4 regions of the Streptomyces sp. SCSIO ZS0520 genome follow, and region 2 is predicted to be linked to each of the others. Evidence: riboswitches for the same ligand, from Rfam matches in the RefSeq annotation. Region 2 holds a riboswitch; each other region holds the start of a gene.
The links. Region 2 has a riboswitch for cobalamin ahead of MID12_RS27045 (cobalamin biosynthesis protein). Riboswitches for the same ligand answer to the same signal wherever they lie in the genome.

Region 1 (7,272 bases), 770 kb from region 2:
CTGCACATTGCCGAAGCCCGCGGCATTGGAGTCCGCGGCCGAGAAGTCCGCGGCCCACAGGAGTTCGGCCGCGGCGCCCGAACGGGCGGCGCCACGGCGGGCGTTCGGTCCCGGCGTCCGCGCGCGGGCGGTTCCGGTGCCCAGTGCGCCGAGGCCGAGTGCGGCCACCGAGGCGGTCGCACCGCGCAGCAGTGCCCGGCGGCCGGTCACCGGGTGGGAAGGGTCGGTCATCACGCCTCCGTCGCTCGGATACGGCGCACGAGTATGGGAGGAGCGGCGGCCGATGTCGAGAGCGCGGGCAGCATCGCCGGACACCCGCCGGACAGGGTGTCCGACGGGTGCCGACAATGCCCGTGATCACCGTCTATACGGTCACCGGACCCGTCTCGTACGGCTCAGAGCGCGGTCCAGGTGAAGGCGACCTCGTCCCCCGCCTCGATCCGGAACTGGCAGCCGCCGACCGGGGTGGCCGTGCCGTTGACCGCGATGTTCCAGTACGCCTCCTGGCCCCCGGTGGCACCGTCGATGGTGGAGACGAAGTAGTCCTCGAAGGAGGCGTACCACTCGCCGTCCCAGGTGAAGCCGGCCTGCGCGGCGGCGTCGTCGAGGGCGGCCGTCGGGGTCGGGCCCGCGCTCGGGTTGGCGCCGTTGTTGGTGCCGTCGCACGGGTGGGTGCCGCCGGAGGCGGTGGTGACGTCGTGGCCGGTCGTGGAGACCGTGCCGTCGAAGACCGTGCTGTCCGGACCGGTGACCGTCAGGGTCACCGTGACGGGGGCCTTGACCGCGAGCGGCGCCTCGGCGGAGCGGGCCGCGGGGACGGCCGTCAGCGCGAGTCCGAGCGCGGCGGTGAGGACGGCGGCACGTCTGAGGAGGGCAGCGGACATGGTGACCTGCTTTCGTGGGATTCGTGGGAGGGGAGTTCGCGGGTTCGCGGATTCCCGGACTTGCGGGTTCGCGGGTTGCGGAGGTGGGGAGTTGCGGGCAGGGAAGGCCAAGGGGCGTGTGGGGGAGGGGAGTTGGGTTCCGCCGGTGGGCGGCCCTGGGCATGGGCCGCCCACCGCGCGTGCTGCTGGTGCCGGTGTCGGTGCCGCTGGCCCGGTGAGCGCGGTGGCGGTGCCGTAGGCGGTGGTAGCCGTGCTGCTCAGTGGCTCCTGCGGCCCCGGCGGGTGAGGGCCACCGCCGCGGCGCCCGCGGTCAGCAGGGCGAGGGAGCCCGCGGCGTACGGCAGCGCGGCCGAGCCGGTCGCCGCCAGGCCGCCGCCCGTCGCCGAGCCGCCCGTGCCGCCGGAGGTGACCGCACCCCCGCCGACGGTGCCCGGGGCCGGTGTCCCGGAGGGCGAGCCCGAGGACGAACTGCCGCCGGTTCCACCGCTGTTGCCGCTGCCACCGCCGCTGCCGCCGGAGCCGGTGCCGCCGTCCCCGCCGGAGTCGCCGCCCGCCGAGCCCCCGGTGCCGCCCCCGGACGTACCGCCGGTGTCGCCGCCCGACGTACCGCCGCTGCCGCCCGTGCTGCCGTCGCCGGGAGCGCAGTCGATGGGTTCCAGGGCGGAGGCGGAGTCCTTGCCGTCGATCTGGGCCAGGGGCTTGCCCGCGAGGGCGGGGACCGCCTGGGCGGTGGCGCGCAGGGTGGTGCCGTCCACCACGGGTTCGGCGTAGCCCACCGCGCCCCGGTCGGCGGCCGGTGCCCTGCAACCGAGCTGACGGGACGTCAGCCAGGCGGTGCCCTCGGCGGCGGCCGCGGTCCGCTTGCCCGCCGCCAGCGCCTGGACGTCCAGGGCGGTGGAGTTGGTGTTGCCCGGCGGGGTGCCGAAGCCGTTGTCGCGGAAGCTGCCGTCCGGGAGCTGCTGCTTCTCCAGCCAGTCGAGCCCCGCCTCGGCGTCCGCGGTGCGGCCCGCGCCGAGCAGGGCCTGGACGGCGAGTCCGGTGCTGTCGGTGTGCGAAGTGCACTGGGCCGGATCGGACTTGAAGAAGAGCGGGTAGCCGCCGTCGGCGCAGCGGGAGGCGGCGAGGAAGTCGGCGGCCTTCGCGGGGAGGTCGCCGGTGCGCTGGAGGGCGAGGACCGCGAGGGACTGGGTGAACTGGTTGGAGCCGTCGCCGTTCGGCAGGTCGTCGGTGAACCGGCCGCTGTCCTGCATCCGTCCCAGCAGGGTCGCGGTCAGGTCGATGCCGCCGAAGTCGGCCGGGTCGCGGTGCTCGATCGCGGCGACCAGCGCGAGCTTGGCGGTGCCGCCCGCGAAGACCCGGCCCGGGGTGCCGCGGTCGATGTAGTCGGCGGCGTGCGCGGCCAGCCAGTCGGTGGCCTTCTCCGCCGTCGCGCCGCCGGTGCCGGTGGCGGCGAGCGCCATCACGATGTCGGCCGTGAGCCCCTGGTCGCCGGAGGCGTGGGTGCCCTCGGTGAGCCGGGAGGCCGTCCAGGTCGCGGCGGCCTTCTCGGGCGACGGGAGGGCGGGCGCGCCGGTCCTTGCCTGGGCGCCGCCCGGCAGCAGTGCGGCGCAGAGCGCGGCCGCGGGCACCACGACGGCGAGAAGGGCTCTGCTCGGAAACGGCATCGCGGCGGACTCCTTGGCGGTGTCAGAAGAGCCGGGCCCGCCCCGGGATCCGCCGCGCACGCACCCGAACTGGCGAACCCCTGGCGCGCGTCGGTGAACGCGGCGGCAGGGGCCGGCGAGCCGGGGCGGCTCGTGGCTCCACGCTGCAGACCATGACAGTGAGAAGCAGTGCACGCAGCACGACGGGCAGCCCGGCTCGCGGCGTCAGGGCCTTTCCTTCAGATCAGGCTGGGCTCGCGGGGGCCGGCACGCACATCTGCGGCGTTGTCGTCGGTTGTCCCCAAGCTCTCAACTGCGTTCGAGCAGGGGAGGCCCCAATCGCTCCGCGTCGACGCCCTCCTCCGCCTCGCAGCTGCACGCACCAGCCCGCGCTCCCTGATCCAGCCCGATCTGAAAGAAAGGCCCCAGGCCGCTCACGGTTGCAGGTCAGCGCCGGAATCCCACCGGCTTTCCCCGTCGCGTACGCATGAAGTTGTCGGCCCCGGAATCGACCGAGGGCAGGGGAACAGTAGGCCCGGGAAAGGGAGTTGGCCAGACGCGGTGAAGGAATTGTGACGCCGGACACGGTCCGCGGCGGGGCGGACGGCCCCGCGGGCGGCCGCGCAGATCACACCCGGCGGGCTGGCGCGGGGGTGCAAGGGTGCGTATTCTCCGAAGAGTTCGCCTCTGGGCGGACCCACAACTGAATGCGTGCACGACTGGGGAAAGCCGGTGGGAATCCGGCGCTGACCTGCAACCGTGAGCGCGAGGCCGCTGCCTCGCGTGAGCCGGAACGCCCGGCGTGCTGCGCGTATCGCTTCTCACTGTCACGGTCCGCAGCGTGGAGCCCGGTCTCAAGATCCTCGGGCCCCTGCCGCATTCGCACTTCGCACCGAATGCGCGTCAGGGGTCTTTTCGCGGATCGGTGCCCTGGCTGCCGGCCATTTCCCAAGGGGGAACCTCATGGTCGGGGTCGGACCCGGCGCCAGGACGGCCGCCGCCGTCGGGGCAGGCGCCGCACTCGCCGTCTCGATACCGCTCTTCGTACCCACCGCCTCCGCGGACGGCAAGGCGGCGACACCCGCCGAGGCCGCGGTGGCCGCCGCCCGCTGGGGAGCGGGCGAACTCACCGCGGACGGCGCCGTACCCGGCATGTCGGGCACCCCGGACTGGGGCCTGTCCATCGACACCCTGATCGGCCTCGAGGCCACCGGCGCCGCCCCCGCGGACGCCGCGAAGATCACCGCCACCCTCAAGACCCACGTCCGCGACTACAACAGCGCCGACGCCTGGGGACCCAAGGGCCAGCGCATCGCGGGAGCCACCGCCAAACTCCTGTACGCCGCGGTCATCACCGACTCCGACCCCGCGAAGTTCGGCGAGTACGACCTGCGGCAGGAGACCCTCGACCTGATCGCGGGGCCCGAAGCGGGCCTGGAGAACGGGCGGGTCAAGGACAAGGTCACCGCCCCCGCCACGGACAACAGCAACACCTTCGGCCAGTCGCTGGCCGTTCTCGGACTCGCCCGCAGCGGCGAAGTCCCGCAGAACACCGTCGATTTCCTCCTCGACCAGCAGTGCGCCTCGGGCGGCTTCCGGCTCTTCCCGTACGCCTTCGGCGGCGGCAAGGTCACCGGCGACTGCGACGCCCAGGGCGCCGACGCCGTCCTCGACCCGGACTCCACCGCGATGGCCGTCCAGGCGCTGCTCGCCGCGGCCGAGGCCGGTGCCGAGGGCGCGCAGGCCGGGGCCGAGAAGGGCGCCGACTGGCTGGAGGAGCAGCAGGCGGCCGACGGCGCGCTCGGCGGCTCGGGCCCCACGGCCGCCGCCAACTCCAACAGCACCGGGCTCGCCGGGCAGGCGCTGGCCGCCACGGGCCGCGAGGAGGCCGCCGGCAAGGCCGCGGGCTGGCTGGTGAAGCACCAGCTCACCCAGGCCGATGGCGGCAAGGCCGCCGCCGAGGCCGGGGCCGTCGCCTACAACGACGCATCCCTCAAGTCCGCCCAGGACGAGGGCATCGAGGAGTTCCAGCGCGACCAGTGGCGCCGCGCCACCCCGCAGGCCCTGCTCGGCCTCGCCCAGGTCCCGCTCGGCAGGATCGGCACCACCGACCCCGATCCGGGCCCGGGCCCCAGCGAGGACCCCGACCCGAGCACCACCCCCGACCCCACCCGCACCCCGGACCCGAGCACCAGCCCCGACCCGGGCACCTCGCCCGGCCCCGGCGTCTCCGCCGACCCCTCCAGTACGCCCGGTCCGGGCCCGAGCGACTCCGCGCCCGCGGGCGGCCCGGCCTCCGGCGGAACCGGCGGCAACACGCCGGACGTCGCCTCCGGCCCCGGCGGCTCACTGGCCGCCACCGGCGCCGACGTCCTGCCCTGGGCGGGGGCCGCCGGAGCCCTCCTGGTGGCCGGATACGCCACCCACCGCTTCGCCGCCACCCACCGGAAGGGCCGCACCTCATGAGGCGATACCTGCGCGGGCTGCGCGCGGCCACGCTCTCCCTGACCCTGGTCGCCGCCTCCGCCGGACTCGGGCTCGCCGCCGACCTGGCCACCGCCCCCGAGGCCGCGGCGGTCGACACCGGCAAGGGCACCGCCGGTTTCTGCCCGAACGCCGACGGGGTCACCGTCATCGTCGACTTCCAGGAACTCGGCGGCACCACCATCGTCCGGTGCGCCCCGGGCGACCAGGCCACGGGCCTCGCCGCGCTGAAGAACGCCGGTTTCCAGATCGCCGGGACGAACCGCTGGGGCGAGGGCTTCATCTGCCGCATCGAGGGCAAGCCCGGACCCGAGAGCGAACCCTGCATCGACACCCCGCCCGCCTCCGCCTACTGGTCGTACTGGCACGCGCCCAACGGCGGCAACTGGACGTACAGCCAGTGGGGCGTGATGAACCACAAGCCCCCGCCGGGCAGTTTCGAGGGCTGGTCCTTCTCCAAGGACAAGACCTCCACCACCAACCCGCCGCCGCGGGTCGCCCCCTCCCGCCCGGCCTCGGGCGGCTCCTCGGGCGGCTCCTCCGGGGGGAGTACGGGCGGCTCCGGCTCCTCGGGGGGCTCCGGCCCGGGCCAGGGCACCGGTGGCCAGGTAGGCAACGGCGGTGCGGGCGCGGGCAGTTCGGGCGGCGGCACCAAGGTCCCGGCCACCGGGCCCGGCGCCGGGAAGTCCGCGGACACCGAGGGCGGGAAGGACAAGGGCGGGAAGGAGGAGAAGAAGGGCAAGGCCTCCGCCGGCCCCTCGCACTCCGCCTCCGACGCACCCCTGCCGGGCACCGAGGACGAGCCCAGCGAGGCGGCCGCCTGGACCGGCGAGGGCGAGGACGGGCTCGAACCCACCGCGGCGAGCGGCGGGGACGGGGTGCCGACCAGCACCGTCGTCGGCATCGCCGCGGTGACCGTGCTCGCCGCGGGCGCCGGTGCCACCGCCTGGCGCCGCCGGGCCGCCCGCTCCGGTCCTTCCTCCTAGGGCGCCTGGCCACCGATGACGTCTCGGCTCGACCCGCTCCTGCGGCCGCTGCCACGCACCGTCCACCCCGGTGCGTGGTGGCTGTGGGCGCTCGCCATGGCCTCCTGCGCCAGCCGCACCACCAACCCGCTGCTGCTGATCATGATCCTCGCGGTCTGCGGCTATGTGGTGGTGCGGCGGCGCAGCGACGCCCCCTGGGCGCTCGCCTTCCGGATGTACCTGCTCCTCGGCGCGTTCGTCGTCACCCTGCGGGTGGCCTTCCGGATCGTCTTCGGCGGCGGCCAGGGCTCGATCGTCCTCTTCACGCTGCCGCAGATCCCGCTGCCCGAATGGGCCGCGGGTATCCGCCTGTTCGGGCCGGTCGCCGCGGAGCAACTGCTCGGCGGCGCCTACGACGGACTGCGCCTGGCCACCATGCTGGTCTGCGTCGGCGCCGCCAACGCCCTCGCCAACCCCAAGCGCATGCTCAAGGCCCTGCCGGGCGCGCTCTACGAGATCGGCACCGCCGTGGTCGTCGCGCTCTCCGTCGCCCCGCAGCTGGTCGAGAGCGTGCAGCGGGTGCGGCGGGCCCGCAGGCTGCGCGCGGGCGGCCAGACGGGTGCCCGCGCCCTGCGCGGCATCCTCATCCCGGTCCTGGAGGACGCGGTGAACCGCTCTCTCGCCCTCGCCGCCGCGATGGCCTCGCACGGCTACGGGCGCACCGGCCGGATCTCGCCCCGCACCCGGCTGCTCACCGGCTTCCTCGTCCTCACCGGACTCCTCGGCGTCTGCGCGGGCCTGTACGGAGTGATGGACGCCTCCACCCCGCGCTACCTGGGCGCCCCGATGCTGCTCGCCGGGCTCGCCGTCGCCACCACCGGCTTCCTGATCGGCGGCCGCAGGCTGCGGCGCACCCGCTACCGGCCGGACCGCTGGCGCCCCGGCGAGGCGGCCGTCGTCCTCTCCGGGCTGAGCGCGGCCACCCTGCTGTACCTCACCACCAAGGTCGACGCGGCCGATCTCTACCCCTCCCTCACCCCGCTCACCTGGCCCGAGATCGGGACGCTGCCCGCGCTCGGCATCCTGCTCGGCGCGCTGCCCGCCTGGCTCGCCCCGCCGCCGGTGCTCGAACAGGGCGCGTACGAAGAGGAGTCGACCTCAACCCGTACCGGCGCCGGGGAGCACGGGCGCACCGCCATCACGAAGGAGCCGGCCGCATGATCCAGTTCGAGCAGGTGACCTTCACCTACCCGGGGGCGGCCGAGCCCGCGCTGCGCGAGGTGGACCTCGACCTCG
Region 2 (7,272 bases):
CCCATCGCCGCGGCGTCGAGGAGCAGGTCGACCAGGTGGTCGTGGAGCAGGTTGACCTCGTCCACGTAGAGGATGCCGCGGTGCGCGTCGGCGAGCAGGCCCGGTTCGAAGGCCTTGACGCCCTCGGCGAGCGCTCGCTCGATGTCGAGCGCGCCGACCAGGCGGTCCTCGGAGGCGCCGACCGGCAGTTCGACCATCCGGGCCGGTCGCGCCGCGCTCTCGCCGGGGCGGTGCGGGCCGTCCGGGCAGCCGGGGTCGGGCGCCGCGGGATCGCAGGAGAAGCGGCAGCCGGGGACCGTGGACACCGCGGGCAGCAGCGCCGAAAGGGCCCGTACCGCCGTGGACTTGGCGGTGCCCTTCTCGCCGCGGACGAGCACACCGCCGACCGCCGGGGACACGGCGTTCAGCAGCAGCGCCAGGCGCAGGTCGTCCTGGCCCACCAGTGCGGTGAACGGATAGGGGGTGCTCATGCGTCGCCCTCCAGATTGCCTTCGTGTGCGGGGTGTACGGGATGTGCGCGGGCTGGGCCGGGTACGGGGGTCACGGCGCCCCCGGCGGGACGAAGGGCAGGTCCGCGGGCGGCCCCGACTCGATGAGCCGCCACAGGGCATCGGTGTCCGCGTGCTCCTCGATCAGGTCGCCCAGGTGGTCGAGCTGCTGCTCGCGCAGCGCGGCGAAGGAGGTGCCGGGCGCGGGCACGAAGCGGCGGCCCGCGACCGCCGCGACCTCGCGCAGGAAGGCCCGCCGGAAGCCGTCCGACTCCAGCGAGCCGTGCCAGTGCGTGCCCCAGACCGAGCCCGAGCGGCAGCCGTCCAGGAAGGCCTCGCCGCCGGTGACCTCGGCGAGGCCGTGGTGGATCTCGTACCCCTCGACCCGCTCGCCGAAGGCCTCGCCGTGCGGCCTGCCGAGGGTCTTCTCGCGGGCGAAGCGCACCCGCAGCGGCAGCAGCCCGAGCCCCTCGACGGTGCCCGCGCGGGACTCCACCTCGTCCTCGATGCGCTCCCCGAGCAGCTGGAAGCCGCCGCAGATGCCGAGCACCGGGCGGCCCTCGGCGGCCCGGCGTGCCAGGGCCCCGGCGAGCCCGCGCTCGCGCAGCCAGCCGAGGGCCCGCACGGTGCCGCGGGTGCCGGGCACGATCACCAGGTCCGCGTCGGCGAGTTCCGCGGCGCGGTCCACGAAGCGCACCACCACGCCCGGTTCGGCGGCCAGCGCGTCCACATCGGTGAAGTTCGACATCAGCGGTACGGCGCAGACCGCGACCCGCAGCACCTGAGGCCCGGCGGGCTCGCTGACCGCCGACTCGCGCACCGCCCCGCGCAGCGAGACGGCCAGGCCGTCCTCCTCGTCGATGCCGAGGCCGTGCCGGAAGGGCAGCACGCCGTAGGTGCGGCGGCCGGTGAGCGACCGGAGCATGTCCAGGCCCGGTTCGAGCAGGGAGACATCGCCGCGGAACTTGTTCACCAGGTATCCGGCGAGCAGCGCCTGGTCCTCGGGGGCGAGCAGCGCCGTCGTACCGAAGAAGGAGGCGAAGACCCCGCCGCGGTCGATGTCGCCGACCACCAGGACCGGCAGCCGCGCCGCCCGGGCGATGCCCATGTTGACCAGGTCGGTACGGCGCAGATTGATCTCGGCGGGGCTGCCCGCGCCCTCGCAGATCACCGCGTCGTGGCTGCTCCGCAGCTCCTCCAGGCACTCCACGACGGTGGCGAGCAGGGCCTCGCGGCCGCCGCCGTGCAGGCCCGTGCCGAGGCGCGCGTCCCCGGTGCCGAAGAAGCCGCGGGCGCTCAGCTCGCCCACCGGGCGCCCCTTCAGGACGACTTGGCTGGTGCGGTCGCCGCCCGGCTTCAGCAGGACCGGGTTCATCAGGGCGCTCGGCTCGACACGGCAGGCCTGGGCCTGCATCGCCTGGGCCCGGCCGATCTCCGCGCCCTCCCGGGTGACGAAGGAGTTGAGGGACATGTTCTGGCCCTTGAAGGGCGCCACCTTCACGCCCTGCCGCACCAGCCACCGGCAGATGCCCGCCGTGACCACGCTCTTGCCCGCGTCCGAGGTGGTCCCCGCGACGAGCAGCCCCCCGCCGTTCACCGGGCACCCGCCCGGGTCCGCACGAGGCTCGCCGCCGCGCACACCACCAGGCTGAGCGCGGTGATCCGGCGCGAGAGCCGCACCGCCCGCCGGATGTCGGTCACCTCGACCTCCCGGCCGCCGCCGCCCAGCACGGGGCGGTGCTCGACCCGGCCCCCGTAGGAGAGGGTGCCGCCGAGCCGTACGCCGAGCGCGCCCGCGAACGAGGCTTCCACCGGGCCCGCGTTGGGGCTCGGGTGCGCGCCCGCGTCCGCGCGCCAGGCCCGGGCGGCGCCCCGCGGGTCCCCGCCCGCCAGGACGGCGAGGGCGGCGGTGAGCCGGGCGCCGGGCGCGCCCGTGAGGTCGTCGAGGCGGGCGGCGGCCCAGCCGAAGCGGCGGTGGCGGGGCGACTTGTGGCCGACCATCGCGTCCAGGGTGTTGACCGCGCGGAAGCCGAGCAGCCCCGGCACCCCGGCGAGGGCGCCCCAGACCAGGGCGCCGACCACCGCGTCGGAGGTGTTCTCGGCCACCGACTCGACGACCGCGCGCGCCATGCCCGCCGCGTCGAGGGACTCCGGGTCCCGGCCGCACAGATGCGGCAGCCGGGCGCGGGCGGCCCCGGTGTCCCCGGCGGCGAGCGCCTCGCCGATCGCGGTGGCCTCCCGGGCCAGCGAGGTGCCGCCGACCACCGCCCAGGTGGCCGCCGCGGTCAGCGCGGTGGCGGCGGCGGGGGAGCGGCGCACCAGTCGGGCGGCCAGCGCGCCGGCGCCCACGACGCTTCCGGCGCAGAGGGCGGTGTGCAGTGCGCCCCAGCCCCGGTGGTCGCGCCACAGGAGGTGTTCCAGCGCCGCCGCCCCGCGTCCGAACACGGCGACCGGATGCCCGCGGCGGGGATCGCCGAACAGGAGGTCACCGAGGAGACCGGTGGCGGCGCCGCAGGCGAAGACCCGTTCGGCACCCATCGCTCAGGCCGCCGGCTCGCCTCGGCGGGGTGCGGTGGCGCGCGGGGCGCGTTCGGCAGGGGAATCCAGAGGCGGGCGGCCCGGCATCGCTATGTGTCCTCACTCAGGGTCCGCGCCCCGGTTCGACGTGATGACGACGGCGAGAGTCTCCTGGCTTCCGGATCGGCGGCTCCCCGCGGGCCGGGACCACCCTGGGTGGGCCGTGGCTCGTACTGGGGGAGCGCTTTCTCCGGTGACAGTGGCGGGACCGCGCCGGACTCGCACCGGCTTCCTCTCTGCCGCCGTACTTCGGCTCGGGGCAGTCCACCACGCACCGCCACCCCCGTCAACTGGCCGCTGACCTGGGCGGGAAGAGTGTGCCGATCCCCACAGCCGGGGCCCGGCGGGCCGCTTGGCGCCGGGCGCCGACGTACGGGCGCCCCGGTCCCTCGCGGACGAGGTTCCGGGGCGCGCGTCGTGCACGGGCCGCGCGGGGGCGGCCCGTTGGTGTTTCAGGCGACGATCAGCTGGATTCCGTATCCGACCACCGCGGCGCAGGCCACGAAGCAGAGGCAGGCGCCGGTGGTGGCCAGTGCCGTGCCTCCCTGCCGGCTCACGGCGGCCTCGCGGCGGGCGAGGCCGACGACGCCGAGGGTGAAGACGCCGACCATGGCGACGGTCACCACGAGGCTGACTCCGAAGACGGAACCGAGCGCTGCCCAGTCGATGTTCATGCCGGCTCCTCAGGCGGTCGCGCGGAGCGGCTGGGTGGGCGCCTGCTCCGCGGTGGCGGTGTCGGGGGTCGCGGCCGCCTCGGCGGCCTGGGTGGCGGTGGGCGGCGGGGTGACGGCCGCGATCGCGGTGGTCACCACCCCGGCGGGTTCGGCGCTGCCGATGTCGTTGACGTTGTGCTGGTCCACCGGCTGCCTGCGGGAGAGCAGCCAGATGGTTCCGGAGCCGCCGACGAGCAGCGCGCCGGTGAGGACGGTGCCCCAGTTGCCCTGTTCGGTGAGGAGTTGGGCGCCCGCGCCGACCAGGCCCGCGGCCGGGAGGGTGAGCCCCCAGGCGGCGAACATCCGGGTCGCGGTCGACCAGCGGACCACCCCGCCCTTGCGGCCGAGCCCCGCGCCCATCACCGAGCCCGAGCAGGCCTGGGTGGTGGAGAGCGAGAAGCCGAGGTGCGAGGAGGCGAGGATCACGGTCGCCGCGCTGGTCTGGGCGGCGAAGCCCTGCGGCGGCGCGAGATCGGTCAGGCCCTTGCCCATGGTGCGGATGATGCGCCAGCCGCCGAGGTAGGTGCCGAGCGCGATGGCCAGACCGGCCGAAGTGATCACCCAGACCGGCGGGTTGGAGCCGGGGGAGAGCACGCCGCCGGTGACGAGGGCGAGGGTGATGATGCCCATCGTCTTCTGCGCGTCGTTGGTGCCGTGCGCGAGGGAGACCAGACCGGCGGAGGCGATCTGCCCGGCGCGGTACCCCTTCGCGGTGGCCTTCTCGTCGGTGCCCCTGCCGAGCCGGTAGGTGAGCCGGGTGGCGAAGGCCGCCGCGATCCCGGCGACCAGGGGTGCGGCGAGGGCGGGGAGCAGGACCTTGGTGACGACCGTGGAGCCGTTGACCGAGGACCAGCCCGCCGACATCACCGCGGCGCCGATCAGGCCGCCGAAGAGCGCGTGGGAGGAACTCGACGGCAGGCCCAGCAGCCAGGTCAGCAGATTCCAGAGGATGGCGCCCACCAGCGCCGCGAAGATCACTTCGGTGCGAATGCCGTCCTCGTCGATGATTCCACCGGAGATCGTCTTGGCGACCTCCACGGAGAGGAAGGCGCCTACGAGATTCAGCACGGCGGACATCGCCACCGCTGTCTTGGGCTTCAGTGCGCCCGTCGAGATGGTCGTGGCCATCGCGTTGGCTGTGTCGTGGAAACCATTGGTGAAGTCGAACACGAGGGCGGTGATGATCACGACCCCGAGCAGGAGGGTGAAGTGTTCCATTAACCCAGGCTTCGAGTGGACGTCATTGGCTCGATGAACGTAAGCAGCCTGAGTGAACACCAGATGAACTGACCAGGGCCCTGAGGTGACCGCATCGAGGGTTCCGCGTGCGCGCCGCCCGCGGCCGGGGCGGCGCACCGCCGCCGCCCGCGGGAGGCGGACGGCGGCGGAGGCGGACGGCGGGCCGGTCGGTGCCGGTCCGCGGCCCGCGAAGGTGTCTGCCGCCTGCTACCGGGAGGCGAACCTCTGCAGCTGCGACATCGCGCCGTTGAAGACGTTCTGGTCCCCGGGCAGCGAGCCCTTCGTGGCGTGCTGCCAGAAGGTCTGGAAGGACCAGCCCGCGGGCATCGGGCCGGGCGTGGAGGCCCAGTTGGCCAGCCAGAGCGGGTGCTCCTTGGCGAAGGCGCTGCTCCTGCCGGTGCAGGTGTTCCACCACTTGGCGCTGGTGTAGATGACCGGGCGGCGCTTGGTGACCCGCTTGATCTCGTCGCTGAAGGACTTGATCCAGCTGACCATCGAACCGGTGCTCAGCCCGTAGCAGTTGGCGCCGTACGGATTGTGTTCGATGTCCAGCGCGGGCGGCAGCGTCTTGCCGTCCGCGCTCCAGCCTCCGCCGTGCTGGAGGAAGTACTGCGCCTGCGTCTTGCCGGAGGACTTGTTCGGCAGGGCGAAGTGGTAGGCGCCGCGCAGGATCCCCGCCTTGTACGAGCCGTTGTACTGGCTCGCGAAGTAGGGGTTCCGGTAGTTCGTGGCCTCCGTCGCCTTGATGTAGACGAACCGGGCGCCGTTCTTCTTGGCCTGGGGCCAGTTGATCTTTCCCTGGTGCGAGGACACGTCGTGGCCTCGTGGTTTCGCCGCCGCCACGGCTTCGGAGGACGTGGCGAGCGTGCTGCCGGTGATGGCGAGGGAGGCCACGGCCACCGAGAGGAGGCGGGCGCGGCGGCGAGTGGGTTGCAGGACGTGAGCCATGTTGCCCCCGGGTCGCGATGTGCAGGACAAATCATCGGCGAGATTAGCCACGGTTTGTCTAGATTCTGTGGAGTAACACGCTTATCTGATCAATATTCATAAATGGGGCGTACGGGGCAGGGTGAGGCTCCGTCACAGCAGTACGCCCAGGTCGGCCGGTCCCCGCCCGGCCGGAGCCCGGCGGCCGCCCGCCTGGCAGGATCACCGGCATGGACGAGGACGCACCCCCGGCAAGAGCCGGAGACGAGCGCGCGACGGGACCGTACGCGGAGACCCGTAAGGCTTCGGACGCGGAAGCCCGGACAGCATCGGATGCGGAGGCCCGGGCGGCATCGGACCCGGAGCCCCGGGCGGCTTCGGGCGCAGAGGCTCAGGCGGCACCGGACACGCATGCCCCGGCGGTTCCGGCCGGGGGAGCCCCGGCGGCATCGGCCGCGCGACTCCCGGCGGCCGGGCGCCCCGCGCTCGACGCGGCCTGGGCCGCGCTGGTGGCGACCGCGCGCAGGACCGTGGCCGAGGGGCTGGTCGTCGGCACCTCCGGCAATGTCTCGGTCCGGCTCGGCGACACCGTCCTCGTCACCCCGACCGGCGTGCCCTACGACCGGCTGACCCCGGCGGACCTCCTCGCCGTCGACCTCCGGGGGCGCACCGTCCACGGCCGCCTCAAGCCGACCAGCGAACTCCCCCTGCACCTCGCCGTGTACGCCGCGACCGACGCCGCCGCGATCGTCCACACCCACGCCGTCCACGCGACGGCCGTCTCCACCCTGGTGGACCGGCTCCCGCCCATCCACTACATGGCCGCCGCCCTCGGCGGTCCGCCCCGGGTGGCCGACTACGCCCTCTACGGCAGCCCCGAACTCGCCGAGGCCGCCCTGCGCGCCCTGCGCGGCCGCACCGGGTGCCTGCTCCGCAATCACGGCGCCCTCACCTACGGCGAGAGCCTCGACCAGGCCTACGACCGCACCGCCCAGCTGGAGTGGATGTGCCGCCTCTGGCTCACCGCCAGCACCGTCCCCGGCCGCGCCCCCACCCTCCTGACCGAGGCCCAACTCGACGAGGCGGGGGAGCGACTCGGAGGGTACGGGCAGGGAGCGGCCGAGGGGAGCGGGGAGCCGGGCTGAGCGGCCCCCCGGCGGCCGGTCCCGCCTCCCCGCCACGCCCCGCGGAACCGCCTCCGCTGGCCGACCCCGCGTCCCGCACCCACACTGGAGCGGTGCGCACTGTCACAGCGACGGCGGCGACCGTCTCCGCGGTACTCGGCGTGGGCGCGGCAGCACTGGCTGTCGGCCGACTCGCCAGCGAGC
Region 3 (7,272 bases), 5.9 Mb from region 2:
TGTGGCCGAGCCCGGTGAGCATGGTGCCGAGCGCGTCGATGAAGGTCGACTTGCCGACTCCCGGCACACCGGTGATCCCGATGCGCCGGGCCCGCCCCGAGTGCGGCAGCAGATCGATCAGGAGCCGCTGGGCCAGCTCGCGATGGTCGGCGCGGGTGGACTCGACCAGGGTGATGGCGCGGGCGATGAAGGCCCGCGAACCGTCCAGGACACCCTTGGCGTAGCTGTCGATGTCGATCGGTCGCGGCATCGGATCACAGCTCGTGGCCGAGACCGGCGGCCAGGGTCGTCAGCAGGTCGAAGGCGGCGTCCGGGATCACCGTGCCGGGCGGGAAGACCGCCGCGGCGCCCATGCCGAGGAGGGTCTCGATGTCCTGCGGCGGGATGACCCCGCCGACGACGATGGTGATGTCCTCCCGGCCCGCCTCGGCCAACTGCTCGCGCAGCGCGGGCACCAGGGTCAGGTGCCCGGCGGCCAGCGAGGAGACCCCGACGATGTGCACATCCGCCTCGACGGCCTGCCGGGCCACCTCGGCCGGGGTCTGGAAGAGCGGGCCGACGTCCACGTCGAAGCCGAGGTCGGCGAAGGCGGTGGCGATCACCTTCTGGCCGCGGTCGTGGCCGTCCTGGCCCATCTTGGCGACCAGGATGCGCGGGCGGCGCCCCTCGGCCGCCTCGAAGTCCTCGACCAGTTTGCGTGTGCGCTCCACCGAAGGTGACGTCCCTGCCTCGTCGCGGTACACACCGGAGATGGTACGGATCTGGCCCGCGTGCCGTCCGTACACCTTCTCCAGAGCGTCGGAGATCTCGCCGACGGTGGCCTTGGCGCGGGCCGCGTCCACGGCGAGGGCGAGGAGGTTGCCCTCCAGGCCGCCGCCGGACCCCGGTCCCGCCTCGGCCGCGGCGGTCAGCGCCCGCAGCGCGTCCTGGCAGGCCGCCTCGTCGCGCTCGGCGCGCAGCCGCCGCAGCTTCTCCACCTGCTGCTGGCGCACCGAGGAGTTGTCGACCTTGAGCACGTCGATCTGCTCGTCGGTCTCCACCCGGTACTTGTTCACGCCGATGACCGGCTGGCGGCCGGAGTCGATACGGGCCTGGGTGCGGGCCGCCGCCTCCTCCACGCGCATCTTCGGGATGCCCGCGTCGATGGCCTTGGCCATGCCGCCCGCCTTCTCGACCTCCTCGATGTGCTGCCAGGCGCGGTGCGCGAGGTCGTGGGTGAGCCGCTCCACGTAGGCGCTGCCGCCCCAGGGGTCGATGACGCGGGTGGTGCCGGACTCCTGCTGGAGCAGGATCTGGGTGTTGCGCGCGATGCGGGCGGAGAAGTCGGTGGGCAGTGCCAGCGCCTCGTCCAGGGCGTTGGTGTGCAGCGACTGGGTGTGGCCCTGGGTCGCGGCCATCGCCTCCACACAGGTGCGGGTGACGTTGTTGAAGACGTCCTGGGCGGTGAGCGACCAGCCGGAGGTCTGCGAATGGGTGCGCAGCGAGAGGGACTTGACGTTCTTCGGCTCGAACTGCTTGACCAGCTTGGCCCAGAGCAGCCGGGCGGCGCGCAGCTTGGCGACCTCCATGAAGAAGTTCATGCCGATCGCCCAGAAGAAGGACAGCCGCGGCGCGAAGGCGTCCACGTCGAGCCCGGCCTCCATGCCCGCGCGCAGGTACTCGACCCCGTCCGCGAGGGTGTACGCCAGCTCCAGGTCGGCCGTGGCCCCGGCCTCCTGGATGTGGTAGCCGGAGATGGAGATGGAGTTGTAGCGCGGCATCTTCTGCGAGGTGTACGCGAAGATGTCGGAGATGATCCGCATCGAGGGCTGCGGCGGATAGATGTAGGTGTTGCGGACCATGAACTCTTTGAGGATGTCGTTCTGGATGGTCCCGGCCAGCTTCTCCGGGGGCACCCCCTGCTCCTCGGCCGCGACGATGTAGAGCGCGAGCACCGGGAGCACCGCGCCGTTCATCGTCATCGAGACGCTCATCCGGTCCAGCGGGATGCCGTCGAAGAGCTGCCGCATGTCGTAGATCGAGTCGATCGCCACGCCCGCCATGCCGACGTCGCCGGTGACCCGCGGGTGGTCGCTGTCGTAGCCGCGGTGGGTCGGCAGGTCGAAGGCGACCGACAGGCCCTTCTGGCCGGCCGCGAGATTGCGGCGGTAGAAGGCGTTGGACTCCTCGGCGGTGGAGAAACCGGCGTACTGGCGGATCGTCCAGGGCTGGTTGACGTACATCGTCGGGTACGGGCCGCGCAGATAGGGGGCCACGCCCGGGTACGTACCGAGGAAGTCGAGGCCGTCGAGGTCCTCGGCGGTGTACAGCGGCTTGACGCCGATGCCCTCCGGGGTCTCCCAGAGCAGGTCGGCGTCGCTCTTGCCGGTGGACTCGCGTACCGCCGCCTGCCAGTCGGCGTGCGCGCCGCCCGCCGCCTCGTCCGATTCCAGGCCCACGGCCGAGAAGTCCGGAATGGGGCCCGGCTGCCCCGTACTTGACGACATCACGCGACACCCATCTGGTCGAGAAGCGAAGTGAGGACGGCGACCGCGTCGCTGCCCGCGAAGACGAACTCGTCGACTCCGGCCCGTTCGTAGGCCTCGCGGGCCTCGCCCGGGCGGCCCGCGAGGAAGACCCGCTCGGCGCCCGCGCCCTTGAGGGCGGCGGCGACCGCCTCGGCCTGCTCGGCGTAGAGCTTGTCGCTGGAGCAGAGGCAGGCGACCGTCGCGCCGCTCGCGGTGAAGGCCGCCGCGGCGGTCTCGGCGTCGACGCTGACCGGCTCGTGGACCGGCTCGATCCCGGCGGTCTGGAAGAAGTTGGCGGCGAAACCGGCCCGCGCGGTGTGCGCGGCGGCCGGTCCGAGCGCCGCGAGGAAGAGGCGGGGACGTGCGCCGGTGGCGGCGAGGTGCGCGTCCGAGCGGGCCCGCAGCGCCTCGAAGGCCTCGTCGCGGCGCACCCGGGGGAGCCCGCCGCGCGGGGGCTCGGGCGCCGCCTCGCGCTCCACGGACCGCTCGGTCAGATTCGGGAACTCGCTGACGCCGGTGATGGGTTCGCGCCGCTCGGCCAGCTTCGCGGAGCGCTGCCGCCAGCTCGCCGCGAGCCGGTCGCCGACGAGACCGGACCGCAGGGCCTCGGCCTGGCCGCCCGCCCGCTCGATCTCCTGGAACCAGGCCCAGGCCGCCTCGGACAGCTCCCGGGTGAGCTGCTCCACGTACCAGGAGCCGCCCGCCGGGTCGATGACGCGGGCCAGATGCGACTCCTCGATGAGGACGGAGGAGGTGTTGCGGGCGATCCGGCGGGCGAAGGCGTCCGGCAGCCCGAGCGCGCTGTCGAAGGGCAGCACGGTCACCGCGTCCGCGCCGCCGACTCCCGCGCCCAGGGTGGCGACGGTGACCCGGAGCATGTTCACCCAGGGGTCGCGGCGGGTCATCATCACCGGCGAGGTGACGGCGTGCTGGCGCTGGGCACCGGTGGTCCCCGGCGCGCCGCAGACCTCCAGGACCCGGGCCCAGAGGCGGCGCGCGGCACGGAACTTGGCGATGGTCAGGAACTGGTCCGCGCTCGCCGCGTAGCGGAACTCCAGCTGCCCGGCGGCCTGTTCGACCGGGAGGCCGGCCGCGGTCAGCTCCCGCAGATAGGCGACACCGGTCGCGAGCGAGCAGCCGAGCTCCTGCGCGGGCGAGCCGCCGGCCTCGTGGTACGGCAGGGCGTCCACCGTGAGTGCCCGCAGGCCCGGGTACTCGCTGCGGCACCGGGCGGCGAGTTCGGCCGCCGAGGCGGTGAGCGCGTCGAGGTCCGCCGCCTCACCCGTGCGGGCGAGGCGGCTGAGCGGATCGGCGCCGAGGTTGCCGAGGGCGGCGTGCCGGGGGATCTCCTGGTCCTCGTACAGCCGAAGGAGTGCCGGGGCCGCCTCGCGGGAGTCGCCGCCGGTGTCCAGGACGACGGGCGCGAGGTCGAGGTAGACGCCCTCCAGGGCGGTCTTCAGACCGGAGACCGGGATCCCGCCGGGGCCGACCGCCAGCCACAGGGCGCTCACCCCGTTCTCCAGGTCGGCGAGGACCGCGGTGTTCGTCTTCTTCGGGTCGGGGTGCGCGTGCCGCTGGCGCACCTCCCAGCCGGAGACGGCGGTCCCCTCGGGGCGGGCGCCGCGCAGATAGGGGGCGAAGCCCGGGTAGCCGGTGACGGCCGCGGCGTCCTCCGCGGTGTACAGCGGCCGGATGCTCAGCCCGTCCTCCAGGGACGTGGCGAGCGCCTCCTCGGCGGCCGGACCCGCCAGACCCTCCTTGCCCGTCTTGCGCAGGACACCTTCTACGAGGTGCTGCCACTGCTCGCGGGTGGCGTCCGGGAATTCGGCAGCCAGACTGAGTTCGTCGTCGGGGAGGACCGTCATGCGGCACAGGCTAGGGGAGCGGCCGGGGAACCGGCAGCCGTACGTCTCTGTGACCTTCCCCTCCTTGACCCCCCGCTGAGCTGCTGCTGCTCGCCGTGCGTCACCGCTTCCGGACGGCCTGGAGTAGGGGCGGGCCCCAGCGGATTTAGGGGCGGTACGAGGGCTTCCGGTGCGCGCGCCGGGGCGGCTGCGACGGGCGCGGCCGGGCCCCGGCCACCGGGCCCGCGCAGAGCCGGGGGCACGGTCGGCGGACAGGGCTGTCGGGCTCACTCCTCTAGAGTGGCACCCGTAGCTGGTTCGCCCTGTCCGCCAGGCAGCGGCGTCGTAAGAGGGAACCCGGTGGGAATCCGGGACTGCCCCGCAGCGGTGAGTGAGAACGACAGCCGTCACGTGCACTGGGCCCATGGCCTGGGAAGCGACGGCCGGTAGGTGCCTGCCCCGGCAGGCGTGCTCGCGAGTCCGAAGACCTGCCCGCTGCCCGCGCGCCACCGGTGTGCGCGGAGTTCCCGGTGACCTCGAGGGCGGGTCGGCGTGCACGAGGCGAAGCGGCCGCCCGCGCCCTTCCGGCGTACGGCGCCCCGCTGTCCGTGCCGTCCCTTCGCGCCCCCGGCCGTCCCCGGGTCCAGAGGAGAACACTCGCGAAGGAGAGTTCCTTGAACACCAAGTCCGCAGCCGCGGCAGTGAGTTCCACCGTGTACGGCTATCCGCGCCAGGGTCCCGACCGGGAGCTGAAGAAGGCGATCGAGGGCTACTGGAAGGGCCGGGTCGAGGCGCCCGCCCTGCGGGAGACCGCCCGCGCACTGCGCCGGGACATCCTGCGCCGCCTCGCGGAGAGCGGCCTCAGCGAGGTGCCGACCGGCCACTTCTCGTACTACGACCATGTCCTCGACACCAGCGTCATGGTCGGCGCGCTGCCCGAGCGGCACCGCGCCGCCGTCGAAGCCGACGCGCTCGACGGCTACTTCGCGATGGCCCGCGGCACCCAGGAGCTGGCCCCGCTGGAGATGACCAAGTGGTTCGACACCAACTACCACTACCTGGTGCCCGAACTCGGCCCGGACACCGTCTTCCGCGCCGACTCCGGCAAGCAGCTCGCCGAACTGCGGGAGGCCCAGGAGCTCGGGCTCACCGCCCGCCCCGTGCTGCTCGGCCCGGTGACCTATCTGCTGCTCGCCAAGGCGGCGCCCAAGGTGGCGGCGGACTTCGAGCCGCTCACCCTCCTGGACCGGCTGCTGCCGGTGTACGCGGAGATCCTCGCCGATCTGCGGGCCGCGGGCGCCGCCTGGGTCCAGCTCGACGAGCCCGCCCTGGTCCAGGACCGCAGCCCGGCCGAACTCAACGCCGCGGCCCGCGCCTACCGCGAGCTCGGCGCGCTCACCGACCGTCCCCGCCTGCTCGTCGCCTCCTACTTCGACCGGCTCGGCGAGGCCCTGCCGGTGCTCGCCAAGTCGCCGGTGGAGGGGCTCGCCCTCGACTTCACCGGACCCGCGGCGGCCAACCTCGACGACCTCGCCGCGGTCGGCGGCCTGCCCGGCAAGCGCCTGGTGGCCGGGATCGTCGACGGGCGCAACGTCTGGATCAACGACCACGAGAAGTCCCTCGCCGTCCTCGGCACCCTGCTCGGGCTCGCCGAGCGGGTCGACGTCGCCGCCTCCTGCTCGCTGCTGCACGTGCCCCTGGACACCGCCGCCGAACGCGAGATCGACCCGGGGATCCTGCGCTGGCTCGCCTTCGCCCGGCAGAAGACCGCCGAGGTCGTCACCCTCGCCCGCGGCCTCGCCGAGGGCACCGACGCCATCGCCCCCCAACTCGCCGCCAACCGCGCCGCTCTCGCGCTGCGCGCCGGTTCCTCCCTCGTCCACGACCCCGCCGTACGCGCCCGCGCCGCCGCGGTCACCGAGGCGGACGGGCGCCGCGGCCTGCCCTACCCGGAGCGCGCCGCCGCCCAGCGCGCCCACCTCGGGCTGCCGCTGCTGCCGACCACCACGATCGGCTCCTTCCCGCAGACCACCGGGCTGCGCACGGCCCGCGCGGACCTCAGGGCGGGCCGGATCGACGAGGCCGGGTACGAGGAGCGCATCGAGAACGAGATCCGGGAGGTCGTCTCCTTCCAGGAGGAGGCGGGCCTCGACGTCCTCGTGCACGGCGAGGCCGAACGCAACGACATGGTGCAGTACTTCGCCGAGCGGCTCACCGGCTACCTCGCCACCCGGCACGGCTGGGTGCAGTCCTACGGCACCCGCTACGTCCGCCCGCCGATCCTCGCCGGGGACATCTCCCGGCCCGAGGCGATGACGGTGCGCTGGACCCGCTTCGCCCAGTCGCTCACCGCCCGCCCGGTCAAGGGCATGCTCACCGGCCCGGTCACCATGCTCGCCTGGTCCTTCGTCCGCGACGACCAGCCGCTCGGCGACACCGCCCGGCAGGTCGCGCTCGCCCTGCGGGACGAGGTCGGCGACCTGGAGGCGGCCGGCACCTCGGTCATCCAGGTCGACGAGCCCGCCCTGCGCGAGACCCTGCCGCTGCGCTCCGGGGCGCGCGCCGCCTACCTGGACTGGGCCACCGCGGCCTTCCGGCTCACCACCGGCGGGGTCCGGTCCGACACCCAGATCCACACCCATATGTGCTACGCCGAGTTCGGCGACATCCTGCGCGCCATCGACGAGTTGGACGCCGATGTCACCAGCCTGGAGGCCGCCCGCTCGCACATGCAGGTCGCCGGTGAGCTGGCCGCCGCGGGCTACCCGCGCGAGGTCGGCCCGGGCGTGTACGACATCCACTCGCCGCGCGTCCCGGACCGCGCCGAGGTGACCGCACTGCTCCGCAAGGGCCTCGAAGCCATCCCGGCCGAGCGCCTGTGGGTCAACCCCGACTGCGGCCTCAAGACCCGCGGCTGGCCC
Region 4 (7,272 bases), 810 kb from region 2:
CCCGTGAGCCGGGTGTAGGCCTCCTGGGCGTCGAGCATGACCACCAGGTCGCCGTCGTCGTTCGGGAAGTCCTCGGCCAGCCGCCGCCCGGGGGTGAGGCGGACGGGGCGGCCGACCCGGTTGAGGGTGATCCGGTGGCGTGCGGCGAGCGCCGAGACGCTGCTGATGCCGGGGACCACCTCGTGGTCGAAGTCCACGGTCCCGCGGGCGCGGATGTCCGCCAGGACGGCGAGGGTGCTGTCGTAGAGCGCCGGGTCGCCCCAGACCAGGAAGGCGCCGGTGCCGCCGGGGGCGAGTTCCTCCCGGATCAGCCGCTCGCAGACATCGGCCCGGCGCCGCCGCCAGTCGTGCACCGCCGAGGTGTAGCCCGCGCGGTCCTCCTGCGCGCGGTCCCGCCAGGGGTCGGCCGCCTCGACGATCCGGTACGGGCCGCTGAGGTGCTCGTCGAGGATCTCGCGGCGCAGCCGGGTCAGCGACTCCTTCTCCCGGCCCTTGCCGAGGACGAAGAAGACCTCGGCCCGGCGCATCGCCTTCACCGCGGCGAGGGTGAGGTGGTCGGGGTCGCCGGCGCCCATGCCGATGACGAGGATGCGGCGTTCTTGCGTACTCATGTCTCCCTCGGGCCCGCCACCGCGCGGCGGCCTCGGCTCGCTGTCTTCCCTGGCCGATCGGCCTCCCATCCAAGCATCCGCGGCGGGCGGCGGCGGGCCCGCGGTCCCCGCACAAGTCACTGGCCGCGCCGGGTACGGGAGTTGTAGCGTGCCGCCATGATGACGCACCGAAAGGTCCATGCCGCGTAGGCGCCCTTCCGCCCTGCGGGGCGAGACTCCCGTACCGCGCCCCCGTCGGCGCCGGTTCCCTCCGGTCGGCCCGGTCTCCGGATCCTGTGTCGCGGCCCTGTGCCGCCTGGAGCGGACCCGCCTGTGGCCGGAGGCGACCGCCGAGGCCTTCTGGCACTGGCGGGCCCTGGCCCACGGCCCCCTGCGCCGGGTGGCCGATCCCCCCTTCGGCGCCCCGAGTTGCGGCATCCCGGAGTGCGGCTGCGACCCCGGCTACTTCCGCGACCGGCTGGAACTCGCGCTCCATCTGCTGCCCCGCAAGAGCGCCCGCGAGCTGCGCGCGCTGCTGCGGCCGCTCGACGAGAAGATCCTGGCCAGGGCCCGGATCATCCGCGCGGACGGCCCGGACGACCCCTGGTGGCGGGGAGAGCTGTGAGCATCCGCCGCCATCGGGCGGGCCGCGGCCGGAAATCACGTCCGGGGCCGGGCCGGGGTGGACTTACTAGGACGTCCAACTATATGTTCGTGACCAAGGCCCGCGGTGTCAGGGAAGCCGGTGCGATTCCGGCGCGGTCCCGCCACTGTGACCGGGGAGTTCGTCCTCGCAGGACACGCCACTGACGGAGAGATCCGTCGGGAAGGCAAGGGGACGCGCGCTGATCCGGGAGTCAGGATACCGGCCGCGGGATGTTCCGTGTTTCCACGAGGATGGAGCAGACACGCATGGCACCGGTCCGTACCCACGACCTGGGTGATCCGCTTCGGCACGCGCGACTGCGCACCGCCTGACGGCACTTCGTCTCCGCGTCTTCCCGGCCGACCACGGCCGCGCGCTGCCGCGCGCGCCGCCGGTCCGCCCTGCCATCCCCCGGATCCCACCTGACGAGAGCAGGCTTTCCATGGTCCGTGAACTGACCCATTTCATCGGCGGCAAGCACACCCCGGGGACCTCGGGTGCGTACGGCGATGTCTTCGACCCCAACACCGGCGAGGTGCAGGCCAGGGTGCCGCTGGCCGGCCGCGCCGAGACCGGGGCGGCCGTCGCGGACGCCGCCGGGGCGCAGCGCGAGTGGGGCGAGTGGAACCCGCAGCGCCGCGCCCGGGTCCTGCTGCGCTTCCTCCAACTCGTCGAGGGCGAGAAGGAGTCGCTGGCCCGGCTGCTCTCCGCCGAGCACGGCAAGACCGTCGCGGACGCGCACGGCGACCTGGCGCGCGGCCTCGACGTGGTGGAGTTCGCCGCGGGCATCCCGCACCTGCTCAAGGGCGAGTTCACCGACAACGCCGGGGCCGGGATCGACGTCCACTCGCTGCGGCGCCCGCTCGGCGTGGTCGCGGGCATCACCCCCTTCAACTTCCCCGCGATGATCCCGCTGTGGAAGGCGGCGCCCGCCCTGGCCTGCGGCAACTCCTTCGTCCTCAAGCCCTCCGAGCGCGACCCCTCGGTGCCGCTGCGGCTCGCGGAACTCTTCCTGGAGGCGGGCCTGCCGCCGGGCGTCCTCAATGTCGTCAACGGCGGCAAGGAGGCCGTCGACACCCTCCTGGAGGACCCGCGCGTCCAAGCGCTCGGCTTCGTCGGCTCCACGCCGATCGCCGCGCACATCTACGCCACCGCCGCCGCGCACGGCAAGCGGGCGCAGTGCTTCGGCGGCGCCAAGAACCACATGATCGTGATGCCCGACGCGGATCTCGACCAGGCCGTGGACGCGCTGGTCGGCGCGGGCTACGGCTCGGCGGGCGAGCGGTGCATGGCGATCTCGGTGGCGGTGCCGGTCGGCGAGGAGACCGCCGAGGCGCTGGTCGCCCGCCTCAAGGAGCGGATCGGCTCCCTGCGCATCGGCCGCAGCGACGACCCGGCGGCGGACTTCGGCCCGCTGGTCGGCCGGGACGCTGTCGACCGGGTCCGCGGCTATGTGGACCTCGGTGTCCGGGAGGGCGCCGAACTCGTCGTGGACGGGCGGGACTTCACGCTCGAGGGGCACGAGGGCGGCTTCTTCGCCGGGGCCTCGCTCTTCGACAGGGTCACCCCGGGGATGCGGATCTACCAGGAGGAGATCTTCGGCCCGGTCCTCTCGGTGGTCCGCGCCGCCGACTACGAGGAGGCCCTGCGGCTGCCCACCGAGCACGCCTACGGCAACGGCGTCGCGCTCTTCACCCGGGACGGCGACACGGCCCGCGACTTCACCCGGCGGGTGGACACCGGCATGGTCGGCGTCAATGTGCCGATCCCGGTGCCGGTGGCCTACCACACCTTCGGCGGCTGGAAGCGGTCCGGCTTCGGCGACCTGGGGCAGCACGGCCCGGACGCGGTCCGCTTCTACACCCGTACCAAGACCGTCACCTCGCGCTGGCCCTCCGGGGCCAAGGAGGGCGCGAGCTTCACCATCCCGACCATGGGGTGACGGCATGACCACTCTCCTCAACGAGGACCAACTCGCCGTCGTCGAGACCACCTTGGACTTCGCCCGCGAGCATCTCGCCCCGGGCGCCCTCGGCTGGGACCAGGACAAGCACTTCCCCGTCGACGTGCTCCGCAAGGCCGCGGGGCTCGGCCTCGGCGGGGTCTACGTCCGCGAGGACCTGGGCGGTTCGGGGCTCTCCCGCGCCGACGGGGTGCTGATCTTCGAGGCGCTGGCCACCGGCTGCCCCTCGATCGCGGGCTACCTCTCCATCCACAACATGGTCGGCTGGATGATCGACCGCTACGGCTCCCCCGCCCAGCGGGCCCGCTTCCTGCCCGCGCTGTGCGCCATGGAGCAGCTCGGCAGCTACTGCCTCACCGAACCGGGCGCGGGCTCCGACGCCGCCGCGCTGCGCACCCGCGCGGTGCGCGACAAGGACCACTGGGTGCTGACCGGGGTGAAGCAGTTCATCTCCGGGGCGGGCGCCTCCCAGGTGTACGTGGTCATGGCGCGCACCGGCGCGGACGGGCCCGGCGGGATCTCGGCCTTCCTCGTCGAACGCGACGACCCCGGCGTCTCCTTCGGCCCGAACGAACGCAAGATGGGCTGGAACGCCCAGCCCACCCGGCAGGTCCTGCTCGACGGGGTGCGGCTGCCCGCCGACCGGCTGCTCGGGCCGGAGGGCGGCGGCTTCCGGATCGCCATGAACGGCCTCAACGGCGGCCGCCTCGGCATCGCCGCCTGCTCGCTCGGCGGCGCGCAGAACGCCCTGGACCGGGGCCTGGCCTATCTGCGCGACCGGGAGGCCTTCGGCGCCACCCTGCTGGACGCCCAGGCCCTGCAGTTCCGGCTCGCCGACATGGCCACCGAACTCGCCGCCGCCCGGGCCCTCGTACGGCAGGCCGCGGACGCCCTCGACCAGGGCACCGCGGACGCCCCGCAGCTGTGCGCCATGGCCAAGCGCTTCGCCACCGACACCGGCTTCTCCGTCGCCGACCGGGCGCTGCAACTGCACGGCGGATACGGCTACTTGGCCGAGTACGGGGTGGAGAAGATCGTCCGGGACCTGCGGGTCCACCAGATCCTGGAAGGGACCAACGAGATCATGCGCGTCATCGTCGCCCGGAGCCTGACGGGAGCACGCGGATGAGCGAGCCCACCGAGGCCCCGGTGCAGGTCCGGGTCGAGGGCGGCCTCGGCCGGCTCGTCCTGAACCGGCCGCGGGCCCTGAACGCCCTGACCCACGAGATGGTCGAACTGCTCGCCGCCGCCCTCGACGACTGGGAGCACGACCCGGCGGTCCGGGCCGTCGTCCTGAGCGGCGCCGGGGAGCGCGGACTCTGCGCGGGCGGCGACATCCGCGCCATCCACGAGGACGCCCGCACCGGCGGCGGGGAGGCCTCGACCGCCTTCTGGCGCGCCGAGTACCGCCTCAACGCCCGGATCGCGCGCTATCCCAAGCCGTACGTCGCCCTGATGGACGGCATCGTGATGGGCGGCGGCGTCGGGGTCTCCGCGCACGGCAGCGTCCGCATCGTCACCGAGCGCTCCAAGGTGGCCATGCCGGAGACCGGGATCGGCTTCGTCCCGGACGTCGGCGGCACCTATCTGCTCGCCCTCGCACCCGGCGAGCTGGGCACCCATCTCGCCCTCACCGGTGCGGTGTCGGGCGCACGGGACGCGCTGGTCTGCGGCCTCGCCGACCACTTCGTACCCTCCGCGCGGCTCCCGGCCTTCCTCGACGCGCTGCGCGGGGGCTCCGTAGCGGAGGCGGTCCGCGCCCAGGTGCGCGAGGCCCCGCCCGGGCAGTTGGAGGAGCAGCGCGAGTGGATCGACCACTGCTACGCCGCGGACACGGTCGAGGAGATCGTGGACCGGCTGCACGCGAGCGGGGCCCCGGCCGCCGAACAGGCCGCGGCGACCCTGCTCACCAAGTCCCCCACCGCGCTCAAGGTCACCCTGGCCGCCCTGCGCCGCGCCCGTGGACTCGGGCCGCTGGAGCGGGTGTTGGAGCAGGAGTACCGGATCTCCACGGCGGCGCTCTCCTCCCCCGACCTGGTGGAGGGCATCCGCGCCCAGGTGATCGACAAGGACCGCGACCCGCACTGGTCCCCGGCCACCCTCACCGAGGTGACCGAGGAGCTGGTGGAGCGGTTCTTCGCCCCGCTCGGTGCGGGCGAACTCGCCCTCGCCGCCGACGACTTCCCCCAGGAGGTGCCCTGGTGACCACGACCGCCGCTTTCCTCGGCCTCGGCCACATGGGCGGCCCCATGGCCGCCAATCTCGTCAAGGCCGGGCACCGCGTGCTCGGCTACGACCCCGTCCCCGAGGCACTGGCCGCCGCGGCCGAGGCCGGGGTCGAGCCCGCCGCCTCCGCGGCCGCCGCCGCGGCCGGGGCCGAGGTGGTCCTCACCATGCTGCCCGCCGGACGCCAGGTCCTCGATCTCTACGGCGAGGGCGGTCTGCTCGCCGCGGCGCGGCCCGGCACCCTCTTCGTGGACTGCTCGACCATCGACGTCGCCGACTCCCGCGCCGCCCACCGAGCCGCGGTCACCGCGGGGCACCGGGCCCTGGACGCCCCGGTCTCCGGCGGGGTGATGGGCGCCGAGGCGGCCACCCTCACCTTCATGGCGGGCGGCGGCGAGGCCGAGTTCGCCGCGGCCGAGCCGCTGCTCGCGGCCATGGGCCGCAAGGTGGTGCACTGCGGCGGCGCGGGCGCCGGTCAGGCCGCCAAGATCTGCAACAACATGATCCTCGGCATCTCGATGATCGCGGTCAGCGAGGCCTTCGTCCTCGCCGACAGCCTCGGCCTCTCCGACCAGGCGCTCTTCGACGTGGCCTCGGCCGCCTCCGGCCAGTGCTGGGCGCTGACCGTCAACTGCCCGGTGCCCGGGCCGGTTCCGGGCAGCCCGGCCAACCGCGACTACCGGCCCGGCTTCGCCGCACCGCTGATGGCCAAGGACCTCGGCCTCGCCGCCAACGCCGCCCGCGCGGGCGGGGTCGACACCGAACTCGGCCTGCGGGCAGCGGCCTTGTACGCGGCCTACGCCGAAGGCGAGGGCGCCGACCGGGACTTCTCCGGGATCGTCCGGTCCATCCGGGCCCGTTCTGCCACCGGACCCGCGCGGCACTCCGGCGGACAGGCCTTCCCCGACCAGCCCCACCCCCAACAGCACAACGAGAAGGACGAGTTGACATGAGCGAGCCCTACGAGACGATCCTCGTCGAACGCAAGGGCCGCACCGCCCTGCTCACCCTGAACCGGCCCGAGGCGCTGAACGCGCTCAACCTCCGGGTGATGGAGGAGGTCGTCGCGGCGACCCGGGAGCTGGACCGGGACCCGGAGGTCGGCTGCCTGGTCCTCACCGGCTCCGCGAAGGCCTTCGCGGCCGGGGCGGACATCAAGGAGATGGAGCCGCAGCAGTACCTGGACATGTACCTCAGCGACTGGTTCGCCGCCTGGGACCAGCTCGGGCAGCTGCGCACCCCGACGGTCGCCGCGGTGGGCGGCTACGCGCTGGGCGGCGGCTGCGAGTTGGCCATGCTCTGCGATGTGCTGCTCGCCGCCGACACCGCCGTCTTCGGCCAGCCGGAGATCAAGCTCGGCGTGATCCCGGGCATCGGCGGCTCCCAGCGGCTGACCCGCGCCGTCGGCAAGGCCAAGGCGATGGAGCTGTGCCTGACCGGCCGCACCATGGACGCCGAGGAGGCCGAACGCGCCGGACTCGTCTCGCGGATCGTGCCCGCCGGGGAACTCCTCGCCGAGGCGCTCGCGGTCGCGGAGACCATCGCGGGCATGTCCGCCCCGGTGGCGATGATGGCCAAGGAGGCCGTGAACCGCTCCTTCGAGACCACCCTCGCCGAGGGCGTGCGCTTCGAACGCCGCCTGTTCCACGCGGTGTTCGCGACCGCCGACCAGAAGGAGGGCATGCGGGCCTTCAGCGAGAAGCGCCCGCCGGAGTTCCGGCACGGCTGAGCACGGGCGCCCGGCGGGGGCAGGTGGCTTTCCGCCGGGCGCTGCGAGGCGCCCGCGCGGCCGCGGGCCGGGCCCGCCGGGCGCCGTCCCGGCGCACCTTCACCCCTCGCGGTCCGGT

Region 1: another riboswitch for cobalamin. It lies ahead of MID12_RS30525 (hypothetical protein); the one in region 2 lies ahead of MID12_RS27045 (cobalamin biosynthesis protein).
Region 3: another riboswitch for cobalamin. It lies ahead of metE (5-methyltetrahydropteroyltriglutamate--homocysteine S-methyltransferase); the one in region 2 lies ahead of MID12_RS27045 (cobalamin biosynthesis protein).
Region 4: another riboswitch for cobalamin. It lies ahead of MID12_RS30675 (CoA-acylating methylmalonate-semialdehyde dehydrogenase); the one in region 2 lies ahead of MID12_RS27045 (cobalamin biosynthesis protein).

Annotation. Positions count from the first base shown of each region.
Region 1 covers NZ_CP092644.1:7,449,950-7,457,221, forward strand. Annotated here, with positions in the region: gene MID12_RS30510 (polysaccharide lyase) at 1-231, opposite strand, end outside; gene MID12_RS30515 (DUF4430 domain-containing protein) at 396-884, opposite strand; gene MID12_RS30520 (peptidase) at 1,142-2,548, opposite strand; cobalamin riboswitch at 2,886-2,998, opposite strand; cobalamin riboswitch at 3,193-3,347, shown strand; gene MID12_RS30525 (hypothetical protein) at 3,491-4,993, shown strand; gene MID12_RS30530 (hypothetical protein) at 4,990-5,997, shown strand; gene MID12_RS30535 (CbiQ family ECF transporter T component) at 6,013-7,197, shown strand; gene MID12_RS30540 (ABC transporter ATP-binding protein) at 7,194-7,272, shown strand, end outside.
Region 2 covers NZ_CP092644.1:6,678,708-6,685,979, forward strand. Annotated here, with positions in the region: gene MID12_RS27035 (putative cobaltochelatase) at 1-470, opposite strand, end outside; gene MID12_RS27040 (cobyric acid synthase) at 541-2,085, opposite strand; gene MID12_RS27045 (cobalamin biosynthesis protein) at 2,082-3,026, opposite strand; cobalamin riboswitch at 3,170-3,301, opposite strand; gene MID12_RS27050 (hypothetical protein) at 3,518-3,739, opposite strand; gene MID12_RS27055 (inorganic phosphate transporter) at 3,749-4,996, opposite strand; gene MID12_RS27060 (lysozyme) at 5,225-5,965, opposite strand; partial or broken gene MID12_RS27065 (class II aldolase/adducin family protein) at 6,439-7,089, shown strand; gene MID12_RS27070 (alpha/beta hydrolase) at 7,182-7,272, shown strand, end outside.
Region 3 covers NZ_CP092644.1:795,785-803,056, reverse strand. Annotated here, with positions in the region: gene meaB (methylmalonyl Co-A mutase-associated GTPase MeaB) at 1-250, opposite strand, end outside; gene scpA (methylmalonyl-CoA mutase) at 255-2,486, opposite strand; gene mutA (methylmalonyl-CoA mutase small subunit) at 2,486-4,372, opposite strand; cobalamin riboswitch at 4,649-4,862, shown strand; gene metE (5-methyltetrahydropteroyltriglutamate--homocysteine S-methyltransferase) at 5,026-7,272, shown strand, end outside.
Region 4 covers NZ_CP092644.1:7,484,398-7,491,669, reverse strand. Annotated here, with positions in the region: gene cobF (precorrin-6A synthase (deacetylating)) at 1-611, opposite strand, end outside; gene MID12_RS30680 (hypothetical protein) at 790-1,215, shown strand; cobalamin riboswitch at 1,302-1,479, shown strand; gene MID12_RS30675 (CoA-acylating methylmalonate-semialdehyde dehydrogenase) at 1,679-3,178, shown strand; gene MID12_RS30670 (acyl-CoA dehydrogenase family protein) at 3,183-4,328, shown strand; gene MID12_RS30665 (enoyl-CoA hydratase/isomerase family protein) at 4,325-5,404, shown strand; gene mmsB (3-hydroxyisobutyrate dehydrogenase) at 5,401-6,378, shown strand; gene MID12_RS30655 (enoyl-CoA hydratase) at 6,375-7,154, shown strand; gene MID12_RS30650 (TetR/AcrR family transcriptional regulator) at 7,254-7,272, opposite strand, start outside.